One region of the Paenibacillus hodogayensis genome, then DNA from elsewhere that is predicted to be linked to it. Evidence: predicted binding sites of a transcription regulator. Region 1 holds the regulator's gene; the other holds the start of a gene.
The links. The regulator CtsR, encoded in region 1, represses protease genes until heat stress. The targets are predictions, from matches to a motif close to ATGGTCAATAAAGGTCAAACA.
Positions count from the first base shown of each region.

Region 1 (6,395 bases):
GACAAAGGCCAGCAGACCGTTGTCCCATCCTCCCGGGGCCATGAAGTAAGGCTTTTGGAAATAATGCGCGTAATTCGTGAAAGGCAATGCGGTCTGGCGGTACCAGGAGCTTTGCTCATGGAAGGGGGCGAGCCAGTCACCCGTCCGAATTTTCATAAACAGCAAGTACAGGCCTATCGGAAGCAAAGATAACAGTCCGTATGACGCCAGACGGAGATGGCGTTTTGTCAACGGGAACCGTTCGTTTAGCAAAACCATGCCTGCTACAAAGAACAGATTCATCACGCCGGGCACCCGGGTTACCGTGGATAAGCCGGCAGCGATAAAGGCCAGAGCGTATCGCTTATCCGAAGAGTAGTAAAGCGAAGCAGCGGATAGGAGCAGAAACAAGCTTTCCGTGTAAGGCAGCGAATAAAACAAGGACGTCGGGTAGAGCAGCATCAACACGAGCACCGCTCGTGTTTGAGATTCGTCCAAGTTTTGTTGGCGGCATATTCCGAATACGTACAGCAAGGCTGCAAAAAAGAAAACATTCGAAAGCAAGCTGCCAACGATCGTCAAGCTGGTAAGGCCGAACAGTCCGGTCAAAGCCGCCGCCGCTCTCAAAACCAGTGGGTATAGCGGGAAAAACACCCAATTGGCGGGCGGATGCGGCTCCTCGATCCGGTAACGGTCGTAGCCGTGAACGGCAATGTCGAAGTAGGCGAAGCTGTCGAACTTGGCAAAGTCTTTCTCATTGGGCCAGCGCGTATCGCTCAGGTCAAAGGGCAGCTTCATCGCTCTTTCCGGCACTACACCCGGCCCTTGCTGAATATAGACCGGCGGTTCGGTATAGGCGGCAAATAAATTGGTCCCGACATACCCGGCGAATAAAATTAGAATGCGGCTAATAAGGAAAAGTCCCGCTATGGATCGTAAGGAACGACCCGTCAACCCCCGAATCATGCAATTCCTCCATTCTCTTCTTATTTGTACCCCTAACAGACGCGTATCAATCGGTTCGGGAACTGCCTGATTCGGACATGCCGCTCAAAATACATGAATTGGTCGGTTCTAGCCCGGTAAACCGGGGTAAATGTGTATATACTGATTGTACGACAGGATCGAGCGACAATGGATTAAGAAATTATTGATCCTCGAACACTTGGCAAACCGGGAAAAACGAGTTATAATAAGTCCAAAGTCAAAGAAAGTCAAAGTCAGAATGATTGAACTTTCCGACTTTTTCCTATCAGCGGCTTAACATGAAGGTGGAGGGTTCATTTGATGCGTAATGTCTCCGATATCATCGAACAATATCTGAAGAACATTTTGCAGCAAAGCCCGAGTGGAGTCGTCGATCTGCAAAGAAGCGAACTGGCCGACCGGTTCCAGTGCGTTCCGTCGCAAATCAATTATGTGATTAGCACGCGGTTCACATTGGAAAAAGGGTATTTGGTCGAAAGCAAAAGAGGCGGGGGAGGATACATCCGTATTCAACAGGTAGAGCTTCCTTCTAAAGAAGCGATCCACGTGCATATTTTTAACACGGTCGGGTCTCAGATCGATCAATCATCGGCGGAAGGAATCATTTATCAGTTGGCGGAAGGCCGGTTTATTACGGATCGGGAAGCGAACCTGCTTAAGGCGGCCGTTTCCAGGGATGTTCTGAACTTGAAGCTTCCGTTGCGGGATGAAATTCGGGCAAGCTTGTTAAAAGCTATGCTGATTTCCCTGTTAAGCAAGTAAGCGAGAGAAGTCGGATGAAACTGGAGGAGGGAAAGCAACCGTGCTTTGCCAGGAATGCAATAAGAAACCGGCAACGCTGCATTTCACGAAAATCATCCATGGAGAGAAGACCGAATTCCATATTTGCGAATCGTGCGCCCGCGAGAAAGGCGAACTGATTCCGGGAACGCCGAACGGTTTTTCCATCCATAACTTGTTGTCCGGCTTGCTTGACTTCGATCCGAATACGCTTGGCAACAAGCCGCAGACGACTCTCCGCTGCGATAATTGCGGACTTACTTACAGTCAGTTCAGCAAAATCGGCAGGTTCGGATGCAGCTCCTGCTACGAGCATTTTTCCGAAAGGCTGGACCCGTTGTTCAAGCGAGTACACGGCAACAATGTTCACGTAGGCAAAGTGCCGAAACGTTCAGGGGGCCTGATTCAATATAAGCGGGAAATCGATAAGCTCAAAAACGATATCCAGGTTCGCATCTCGCGAGAAGAATTCGAGCAGGCGGCCAAAATTCGCGATCAAATCCGCGAGCTGGAATCCAAGCTGAATCGGTCGAACGCATAGGGAAAGGGGCAATCGAAGTTGGATCGGTCGAACATTTTCGCGCAAGCGCTCAGTGACTGGATGAAGGGCAACAGCCCGGACTCGGACGTTGTGATCAGTACCCGGATACGTCTCGCCCGAAACTTGTTGAACCTGCCTTTCCCGATGCTGGCGACCAATGCACAATCGCAGGAAGTGTTGGAACAGCTCGTGAAGGTATTGAAAAGCGATGAGCTTCAGCAAATCAGTCCGATGGAGCTGTTCATTCTCGATGAGCTTGACGAGCTGCAAAGAAAGGTGCTCGTGGAGAAACATCTGATCAGTCCGAACCTCGCTAACGAATCGCGCAACGGTGCGGTCATGATTAGCGATAACGAATCGGTCAGCATCATGGTGAACGAAGAGGATCATTTGCGCATACAGTGCCTAAGCCCCGGATTTCAAATCCGCGAAGCTTGGGATGTAGCCAATCGGATCGACGATGTATTCGAATCGCAGGTCGATTATGCTTTTGAGGAGCGGCATGGCTTTTTGACCAGCTGCCCTACGAACGTAGGGACCGGTATTCGCGCTTCGGTGATGATGCATCTGCCTGCGCTTGTGCTGACTCAGCAGATGAACCGGATTTTACAAGCAATCAATCAGGTCGGCTTGGCGGTCCGAGGCATATACGGCGAAGGCAGCGAAGCGATCGGCAACGTATTCCAGGTGTCGAACCAAATAACGCTTGGACAGTCAGAGGAAGAAATTATCGACAATTTGCATAGCGTGGCCAAACAAATCATCGAGCATGAACGGGCGGCCCGGCAGAAGCTGCTTGCCGAGTCGAGAATACGCGTTACCGACCGCGTAAAACGGTCATATGGGATTTTATCCCATGCTGCGATTATGGATTCGAAGGAGGCTTCCCAGCGGCTGTCCGATGTCAGGTTGGGCGTCGATCTCGGGCTGCTGGACGGAGTTTCTCCCCATGCGCTGAACGAACTGATGGTCATGACCCAGCCGGGATTTTTGCAGCAATATGCCAGAACGAAGCTGTCGGCTGACGACAGGGACGTCCGGAGAGCGGAACTGATCCGCGACAAAATTGCCGGCGCTTAATGGAATAGCGATGTTTCGTTGCAAACCAACTTTGGATAATGAATCGTGGAGGTGTTTTACATGATGTTTGGAAGATTCACGGAACGTGCGCAAAAGGTGTTGGCGTTGGCTCAGGAAGAGGCGGTGCGCCTCGGCCACAACAATATCGGGACGGAGCATATTCTGCTTGGCCTTATTCGCGAAGGAGAAGGCATTGCCGCCAAAGCGCTCGTCGCATTGGGCTTGAGTCTGGAGAAAATTCAGGACGAAGTGGAATCGCTCATCGGTCGCGGTCAAGAGCAGCCGAACAGCATCGCTTACACTCCGCGAGCGAAAAAGGTTATCGAGCTTTCCATGGACGAGGCCCGGAAGCTGGGTCATACGTACGTGGGAACGGAGCATATTTTGCTCGGACTGATCCGCGAAGGAGAAGGTGTAGCGGCTCGCGTGCTGAACAATTTGGGCGTAAGCTTGAACAAAGCTCGGCAGCAAGTGCTTCAACTGCTCGGCAGCAGCGAAGCAGTGTCGTCCAGCCATTCCACTCCGGCCAACGTCAATACGCCTACGCTTGACGGGCTGGCTCGTGATCTGACGGCTTATGCCAAGGAAGGCAATCTCGACCCGGTCATCGGGCGCAGTAAAGAAATCGAGCGCGTGATCCAAGTACTGAGCCGCCGGACCAAAAACAATCCGGTACTGATCGGGGAGCCGGGCGTCGGGAAAACCGCCATTGCCGAGGGCTTGGCGCAAAAAATCGTGCAAAACGAAATACCCGAGACGCTGCGCGACAAGCGCGTCATGACGCTCGATATGGGTTCGGTTGTAGCTGGCACGAAATACCGCGGCGAGTTCGAAGATCGTCTGAAAAAGATTATGGACGAAATTCGCGCGGCAGGTAACATTATCTTGTTCATTGACGAACTGCATACGCTGATCGGCGCAGGCGGGGCTGAAGGCGCCATCGATGCGTCCAACATCTTGAAGCCGGCTTTGGCCCGCGGCGAGCTGCAGTGCATCGGAGCTACGACATTGGATGAATACCGCAAATATATCGAGAAGGACGCTGCCCTGGAGCGCCGGTTCCAACCGATTACGGTGGATCAGCCGACGCCGGAAGAAGCGATTCAAATTTTGCACGGGTTGCGCGATCGATACGAAGCCCATCACCGTGTAAAAATTACCGATGAAGCGATCGAGCAGGCCGTAAAGCTGTCCGACCGGTACATCTCCGACCGGTTCCTGCCGGATAAGGCGATCGATCTGATCGACGAAGCCAGCTCGAAAGTACGGCTCCGTTCGTACACCATACCGCCTAACTTGAAGCAGCTTGAAGTACAGCTGGAAAATATACGCAAGGAAAAGGACGCTGCCGTCCAAAGCCAGGAGTTCGAGAAAGCTGCTTCGCTGCGCGACACCGAGCAAAAGATGCGCGACGAGCTGGACTTGACAAAGAACGAATGGAAAGAAAAACAAGGGCGAACCGACTCGGAAGTGACGCCGGACGACATCGCCCAGGTCGTTGCAAGCTGGACCGGAATTCCGGTGGTCAAGATGGCCGAAGAAGAAACGGAACGTTTGCTGAGAATGGAAAGCATTCTGCATGAGCGCGTCATCGGTCAGGACGAAGCGGTGAAGGCGGTCAGCCGGGCGATCCGTCGGGCCAGAGCGGGTCTGAAAGATCCGAAGCGGCCGATGGGCTCGTTTATTTTCCTCGGCCCTACCGGGGTCGGTAAAACCGAGCTGGCGAGAGCGTTGGCCGAGTCGTTGTTCGGCGACGAGAATGCGGTCATTCGTATCGATATGTCGGAATATATGGAGAAGCATTCGACTTCGCGTCTCGTCGGAGCGCCTCCGGGATATGTCGGTTACGAAGAAGGCGGTCAGTTGACGGAGAAAGTGCGCCGCAAGCCTTATTCGGTCGTGCTGCTGGACGAAATCGAGAAGGCTCATCCCGAAGTGTTCAACATTTTGCTGCAAGTGCTGGAAGACGGTCGACTTACCGATTCCAAGGGCCGTACGGTCGACTTCCGCAATACGCTGATCATCATGACCTCCAACGTAGGCGCGGAGATGATCAAGAAGAACTCCACGCTCGGCTTTATGGCCGCCGCCGACGCGGGGCATGATTACAACAATATGAAGGACAAAGTCATGGGCGAGCTGAAGAAAAGCTTCCGTCCGGAGTTCCTGAACCGGATCGATGAAATCATCGTGTTCCATTCGCTGGAGCAAGAGCATATCGCCCGTATTGTGAGCCTCATGTCGGATGAGCTGAGCAAGCGTCTGCGCGAGCAAAGCGTCGAGTTCACGCTGACCGATAAAGGCAAGGCGTTCCTGGCGAAGGAAGGCTTCGATCCGACTTATGGAGCGAGACCGCTGCGTCGCGCCATCCAGAAGCATATCGAGGATCGGCTGTCTGAGGAACTGCTGCGCGGCAGCATCGCCAAAGGCGACACGCTGACGATTGATGAAGTCGACGGCGAGCTGGTTGTCACGAAAAATTAAGAACATGTGCGATTAAATAAGCAAGGCATTCCGGTTAATCCTTCGGGGTAATCGGGGTGCCTTTTTTTTGCGAGAAAGGTCGTGTCTGGCGGGCGGGGTTTTCATTGCATTCGCGAAGTGGTACACTTTGGGTATAATTGGCTAAACGAGGGACGTGCATATGTCGAAAGTCAAAACGAAATTTTGCTGTCAGGAATGCGGCACGGAATCGCCGAAATGGCTGGGCAAATGCCCCGGCTGCAACGCTTGGAACACGATGGTGGAGCAGGTGGAGGTGACCGGGAAGTCGAGAGGCTTCCAGTCGTCTTTAACCCAGAAGAAAGAAAAGGCCACTTCGATCATACATATAGAAAGCAGTCTGGAAAACCGGATACTGTCGCAAATGGGTGAACTGAACCGGGTGCTCGGCGGCGGTGTCGTACCGGGCTCGCTGATTTTGGTCGGCGGAGACCCGGGCATCGGCAAGTCGACGCTGCTGCTGCAGATGTCGCACCAGATGACCGAGGTCGGTTTGAAGGTGCTCTACATATCGGGGGAAGAATCG
Region 1 covers NZ_BAAAYO010000016.1:54,376-60,770, reverse strand. The annotation lists gene ABD796_RS30835 (mannosyltransferase family protein) at 1-945, opposite strand, end outside; gene ABD796_RS30830 (CtsR family transcriptional regulator) at 1,267-1,728, shown strand; gene mcsA (protein-arginine kinase activator protein McsA) at 1,769-2,287, shown strand; gene mcsB (protein-arginine kinase McsB) at 2,348-3,367, shown strand; gene clpC (ATP-dependent protease ATP-binding subunit ClpC) at 3,428-5,851, shown strand; gene radA (DNA repair protein RadA) at 6,012-6,395, shown strand, end outside.

Region 2 (6,395 bases), on a different contig from region 1:
AGCGGTACGTTGAAATCGACGCGGACAAACACTTTCTTGCCGGATACTTCCACGTCTCGAACGCTTTTCTTGTTCATGGGAATCGCCTCCTGAAAATAAGCATAACCTAATTCAACTGAAACCAAAAGTTTCCGAACACGTTCGCCGGTTTACACAGGGAAAGAGGAGAATCGCTTCTCCCCTTCCTTCTCTGCTATGGAATTACAGACCTTTGCTGGCGATGAAGGCGGCCAGGTCGACTACGCGGTTGGAATAGCCCCATTCGTTGTCATACCAAGATACGACCTTCACCATGTTGTCGCCTACGACCATCGTCGACAGCGCGTCGATCGTGGAGGAAGCCGGATCGCCGTTGAAATCGCTCGAAACGAGCGGCTCTTCGGTGTAAACCAGAACGCCCTTCAAAGCGCCGTCAGCCGCTTCTTTCAAAGCCGCGTTCACTTCGTCGACTGTAACGTTTACTTTCAGCTCGGCAACGAGGTCGGTCACGGATACGTTCGGAGTCGGTACGCGGAACGACATGCCGTTCAATTTGCCCTTCAGCTCAGGCAGCACGAGGGATACGGCTTTCGCAGCGCCCGTCGTCGAAGGAATGATGTTCTCTGCGGCAGCGCGAGCGCGGCGCAGGTCTTTATGCGGCAGATCGAGCACTTGCTGGTCGTTCGTGTACGAGTGGATCGTGCTCATCATGCCTTTGACGATTCCGAACTTGTCGTTCAGCACTTTCGCGAAAGGAGCCAGGCAGTTCGTCGTACAAGAAGCGTTGGAGATAATCGTATGCTTGGCAGGATCGTATTGGTCGTCGTTTACGCCGATAACGATCGTGATGTCTTCGTTCGTAGCCGGAGCGGAGATAATAACCTTCTTCGCGCCGCCCTTCAAGTGAGCTTCAGCCTTTTCCTTGGCCGTGAAAATCCCGGTGGATTCCACCACGATCTCTACGCCTACGGATGCCCAAGGCAGGTTGCCCGGATCGCGCTCGGCGAATACTTTGATTTCTTTGCCGTTCACGTAAAGCGCGCCTTCGCCGGCTTCTACCGTTGCGTTCAAACGGCCGTGCGTCGTGTCGTACTTCAACAGGTGAGCCAGCGTGTTGACGTCCGTCAAATCGTTGATCGCGACGATCTCGACACTCTCATTGTTGAGCGCTGCGCGGAATACGTTGCGGCCAATCCGTCCAAATCCGTTAATCCCTACTTTTACCATGAGTAATTCCTCCTTGAGCCTATGTGGTCTTTTCTTTATGTCAAGACAAGCCCGGGAGCCCGTCAAGATAACATTGCGATGTCATTTGTTCGTTTGCTTAGCTTATATATAATGCATCAGCTCGACGGCAGCCGCCTCGTCGGTGACGAGCACATCGTCGTGGCCGAAATGCATGACCGCGGCGATCGCCTCTCCTTTGCTTTTGCCTCCGGCGACGGCTATGACGACCTCGGACGCCTGGATATCCTCCAGCCTGAGGCCTACCGTCGGCATTTTGTGGACGACTTTTCCCTGCTTGTCAAAATAGTAACCGAACGCCTCGGCCAACGCGCCCTCCGCGACCAGCTCGCCGATCGTCTGCGGATCGGACTTCCGCCGGCGTGCCATCACCAGCGCATCCCCGATGCCGTGTACGACGACTCGGGCACTGCGAATGACTTCAACGATTTCCAGTATGTTCGGATCTTGCATGAGAGATACATAGGCTTCCTCGCCCAGATGATCGGGCACATGCAGCAGCCGGTATTCGCCGCCGGTTTTTTTGGCCATGATGGAGGCGATCGAATTGGCTTGCAGCTCCACGCTTTCTCCCCAACCTCCGCGCGCCGGAACGAACAGATTGCCCTTCATATGGGCCGAAGGGGTTAAGAAATTCGCTACCTCGGCAAGCGTCGATCCGCCCGCTACGGCGACCACATCGTCCTTGGAGGCGTATTTGCGCAGTTCCGCGGCGCCTACGCGTCCCAGCTCTTTCTTCGCAAGCTCGGACTGGTCGCTGTCGCCTGGCACGATAATGACCTGTCGCAGCCCGAAACGCTCCCTCAGCGTATCCTCGAGATAAGACAAGCCAAGCAGCTCCTTGACGATCGGTTCCATATCCTCAAGCAGCTTGCGCCCGGAATCGCTCAGCTTCATGCCGGACGATTCGGTAATAAGCAGGCCCTGCTCCTTGAGAAAATCGACCTCCGCCCGCAGCACGCGTTCGGTCAGCTCCAGATGAGTCGCCAGCGCCCGGCGGCCGACTACGCCTGTAGAAGAAATATGGTGCAGAATCGTATATCTCTTCTTTAACACGTCGGTCAAATCCGGAAGCAGTCGCTTCTGGATATCCAATATTTGTCTCATGATTACGGACACCCCCGCACATGGGTACTGCGGCTGCAACTTCGGGACGATTTATGTCCCTCATATGCATTTTCGGTCCCGCAAGCTCAATTTTATTATATGCATCTTTCCCCGGAAATGCAAGCGAGCAGAGCCTTTTTTACGCAAAATCAATACTTGCCATGCAGCGCCCCTAGCCGATACAATGAAGCTGAGAGAAGCGTATCATCGTCGCCGATGGTCCTGCCGCTCGTTCCTTCGCCAAGCGGGGACGGACGGTTTTAGAGCCTATTACACCCAAGCCGCTTCGGTTAAACACGAGGAGGATGTTCCTATGGAGCCGGAAAAAGATCGCCCCGACGGAATACGCGAAACGGTTCGCACCGAGCAGGCGGACCCCGCCGATGTCGAGAAAAACCGGACGATCGCTATCGTCGCTTATATTTTGTTCTTCGTTCCACTGCTGGCCGCCAAAGACTCCCGCTTTGCCATGTATCACGCCAATCAAGGCTTGCTGCTGCTGATTCTGGCAATGGCCGTAAACGTCATCGGCAGTTTTATTCCGTTTCTGGGCTGGTTCCTCATCGTGCCGCTCGGCAACATCGCCGTATTCGTGCTGTTCATTATCGGCGTGATCAACGCCGCGAACGGACGCATGCAACAGTTGCCCCTGATCGGACAGTTTAAGATTTTGTAGACGCGGTTCAGACGCATGTTGAGCTTTGCAGCATCGGCGAATGTCGCTCCAAAAAAACTACTTGCAATTTGTCTGGGGTTTGTATATAATCAACTTTGCGTCTGAAAACAGCTTAGACCTAACCAAACATGCGCTCGTGGTCCAATGGATATGACGTAGGCCTCCGAAGCCTGAGATCAAGGTTCGATTCCTTGCGAGCGCGTATATCCAAGACCCGACAGAAACGTCCTGATTGCGGACGTTTTTTTGTTTTCTTTTCCCATCGAATTGTTATTTGACCTTTATTGACCTTTGTTTCGTTTTGCGCTATGATGATGATAAGTTTTTCGCCTACTACGCATTGCGTTCTAGCGTAGACTCATTCGCAACATTTAAAGGAGGCTTTTCGTCCATGAGTTTCATTCCAATGGTTGTCGAACAGGACGCTCGCGGCGAGCGCGGGTACGATATTTATTCCCGTCTGCTGAAGGATCGCATCATATTTCTCGGAACGCCGGTGAATGACGCGGTTGCTAATGCCATCATCGCGCAATTGCTGTTCTTGACGGCTCAAGATCCGGATAAGGACATCAGCCTCTACATCAATAGCCCCGGCGGCTCGATTACGGCCGGCATGGCGATTTTCGATACGATGCAATTCATCAAGCCCGACGTCTCCACGATCTGCGTCGGCATGGCCGCCTCCATGGGCGCCTTCCTGCTGGCCGCAGGCGCGAAGGGCAAGCGTTACGCGCTGCCGAACAGCGAAGTGATGATCCACCAGCCGCTCGGCGGCGCCGAAGGGCAAGCGAGCGACATCGAGATCCGCGCGAAGCGCATCATCAAACTGCGCGAGAAGCTGAACGGCATTCTGGCCGAACGCAGCGGTCAGCCGCTTGAGCGTATCGACAAAGACACCGACCGCGACTATTTCATGAGTGCGGAAGAAGCGGTGCAATACGGCTTGATCGATAAAGTCGTTTCCAAAATATAAGATTTCGCCTGAAAAATAAAAGGCTTGGAGCTCTTTTGGGGCTCCAAGCCTTTATTTGCGTTTTTGCAAAAGATCAGTCCAAGGGATAGAAGATCAGATTCATCGGAAATGCCGATCCGGCCGGCGGCGTAAACTCGATATCGAGCGACGGCTCGTTGCCGGTCGTACGCGCCAATATTTGCACCGTCTCGAACGCCGTAATGACCCCGGAAGGCGGAGCCAGCACGAACTCCCCGTTAATTTTGAGCGGTCCCTTGAACGGGCCTCCGCGGGCCTGGAGCAGGATCGCCATTTTGCGTGGCTTATCCGAATGAATCTTGTACACTACTCCGTAATTGCCGTCATCGTATACCGTCATCTGCTGACGCGTTGGATCAACGCCGGCCTGCCAGACGTCATACTCGTTGTCGCCGAAAATCAATCGCGTCGACTTCGTAAACGAGCTCGCATCGATATCCCAGCGCTTCTCCGTCACATCGAATGTGCCGCGGATATGCTGGTCGTTCGGAAGCATTTTGTACAAGAGCGGGTACGTGGAGATCGGCGATTCGATGACCGCATCCATCGCCATGAAGGAGAACTCGATGATTCCGTCGGTTTCCACGTCATAAATGACATTGACCCCTTGCCCCGGAAGGAAATCCGGCATCTGTACATACACCCGGGATTGGCCCGGAGGGATGACCAGTTCCTCGGCGTGCGGCTCTTGGAGCAAAAACTCGACGGACGCTTCATGCCCGATCAGATTGGCGTATATGGACGGATACACCTCGCCCTTATTGGTCGTCTTGATCGTAACCGGCTTCGTGCCCGGGTTGGTTGCCATAATGACGAACTGCACCGTCTCGTCCATGCCGTTCATATGGTCGGCATACAGTCGCGCTTTGCCGTTGACTTTATCCGCATACAGAATGCCCTTCGCATCGAACGTCTCCGGACTGTCGCTGACCAGCAGCTTGCGATCGCGCTTCTCAGTCACGCGCTTCTCGAACGCCGGCAAATCGTTGAAATAAGCGTATACTTCCGTCCAATTCGTCTTGATCAGCGACTGAAGCGGGTACGTGTGCAGTTTGAAATCCATCGGCGACTTATACATGACGTCGTTCGCCACTTCGACATAACGCGTATATTTGTCGCTGACAAGACCGTGCCCGTCCTTCACCTTGAGTGTGACGAGATGCTTGCCCGCCGTGAAGAACGCTTCCTCCTTGCCGTCCCACTCGTAGACTAACCCCTCGGCGTCGGGGCTGTAGCTTAGATCGATATATTGCACCGGTTCGCCGATCTTGTATGTAGGCTTGCCGAACGTAAACCGGGCGATCGGCCGCGATTTGCCTTGCTCGTTGACGCGGGAAGGCGGCCTCTTCACATAAGTGATTTCCAGCCTCTTCTGCTCGGCGTTAAACGTATATTTCGCCCCAAAAAAATCGAACAGCCAGCTTTCTTTCACCATCAGCTTATCGTTGAACAGCCGGGCGACCGTATCGAACACGATATAGACGCCGTTGATGTACACCGCCTTGTTGTCGGAATCGACTTCGATCTTCGCCCGCGGCGTACCGATTTCCACCCGTTTCGTCTTCGCATTGTACTTTACGTCGATGCCCATCTTGTCACCGAGATATTTGATCGGGACGAACCGATCCTTGCCATCCTTCAGCACCCCGGGCGTTTCCAAGGTTTCCTTCTTCCCGTCTACGTAGGCAGTCGGCTCGTCCAGACTTAGCCAGATATCCATCGTGCTGGTTGACACCCCAGCCCCCCATGCGGGCACAACCGTCGCGAGCATCAGGGCGCACAGCAGCGCCAGCCCGACCCATCTCCTTGCTTTCCTTCCAGTCACCGTTCTCTCTCCACTCTTTCTAATGAAAGTCTGTCTTTCCTTAAGGTTAGACGCCGCGTTCGACAAAAGGTTGCATCAAATACGCCCTGTGCAGCACAAAAAAGCTTCCTCGTTGAATAAGGAAGCTTTCTTTCGCGGATAACGCTTAATCGCAAGCCTGGCGGTCGAAACGAGCCGTTACTGGTTCTCCAGCTCTTCTTTGCCAACCAAAGCGACTAAAGCGGTTACAGCCTGTTCTGCGTCCGAACCTTCTGCACTAATGTGAACTTCCGTACCGGAGCTGATCGCCAGGCTCATAATGCCCATAATACTTTTGGCGTTCACTTTCTTATCGTCCTTCTCGACGAAAATCTCTGAGGAAAACTTATTCGCTTCCTGCACGAACAAAGCCGCAGGTCTTGCATGCAAGCCCGTTCTCAGTCTTACGACTGCTGGACGTCTGGTCATCAAACGGATACCCCCTACCTTATGGTCAACGTTCAGGTCAAATCGTTATTTACATATTATATCATTTATCAAGCGTCAGATAAAGAAGAGGAGCAGGCAAATTCCGAACATTCAAGAATTTCTCA
Region 2 covers NZ_BAAAYO010000002.1:839,973-846,367, forward strand. The annotation lists gene ABD796_RS09080 (phosphoglycerate kinase) at 1-77, opposite strand, end outside; gene gap (type I glyceraldehyde-3-phosphate dehydrogenase) at 202-1,206, opposite strand; gene ABD796_RS09090 (sugar-binding transcriptional regulator) at 1,309-2,331, opposite strand; gene ABD796_RS09095 (DUF4870 domain-containing protein) at 2,645-3,007, shown strand; tRNA gene ABD796_RS09100 (tRNA-Arg) at 3,138-3,209, shown strand; gene clpP (ATP-dependent Clp endopeptidase proteolytic subunit ClpP) at 3,399-3,980, shown strand; gene ABD796_RS09110 (stalk domain-containing protein) at 4,054-5,823, opposite strand; gene ABD796_RS09115 (HPr family phosphocarrier protein) at 6,001-6,270, opposite strand; gene whiA (DNA-binding protein WhiA) at 6,382-6,395, opposite strand, start outside.
Region 2: the regulator CtsR is predicted to act here: its motif matches at 3,279-3,299, upstream of clpP (ATP-dependent Clp endopeptidase proteolytic subunit ClpP).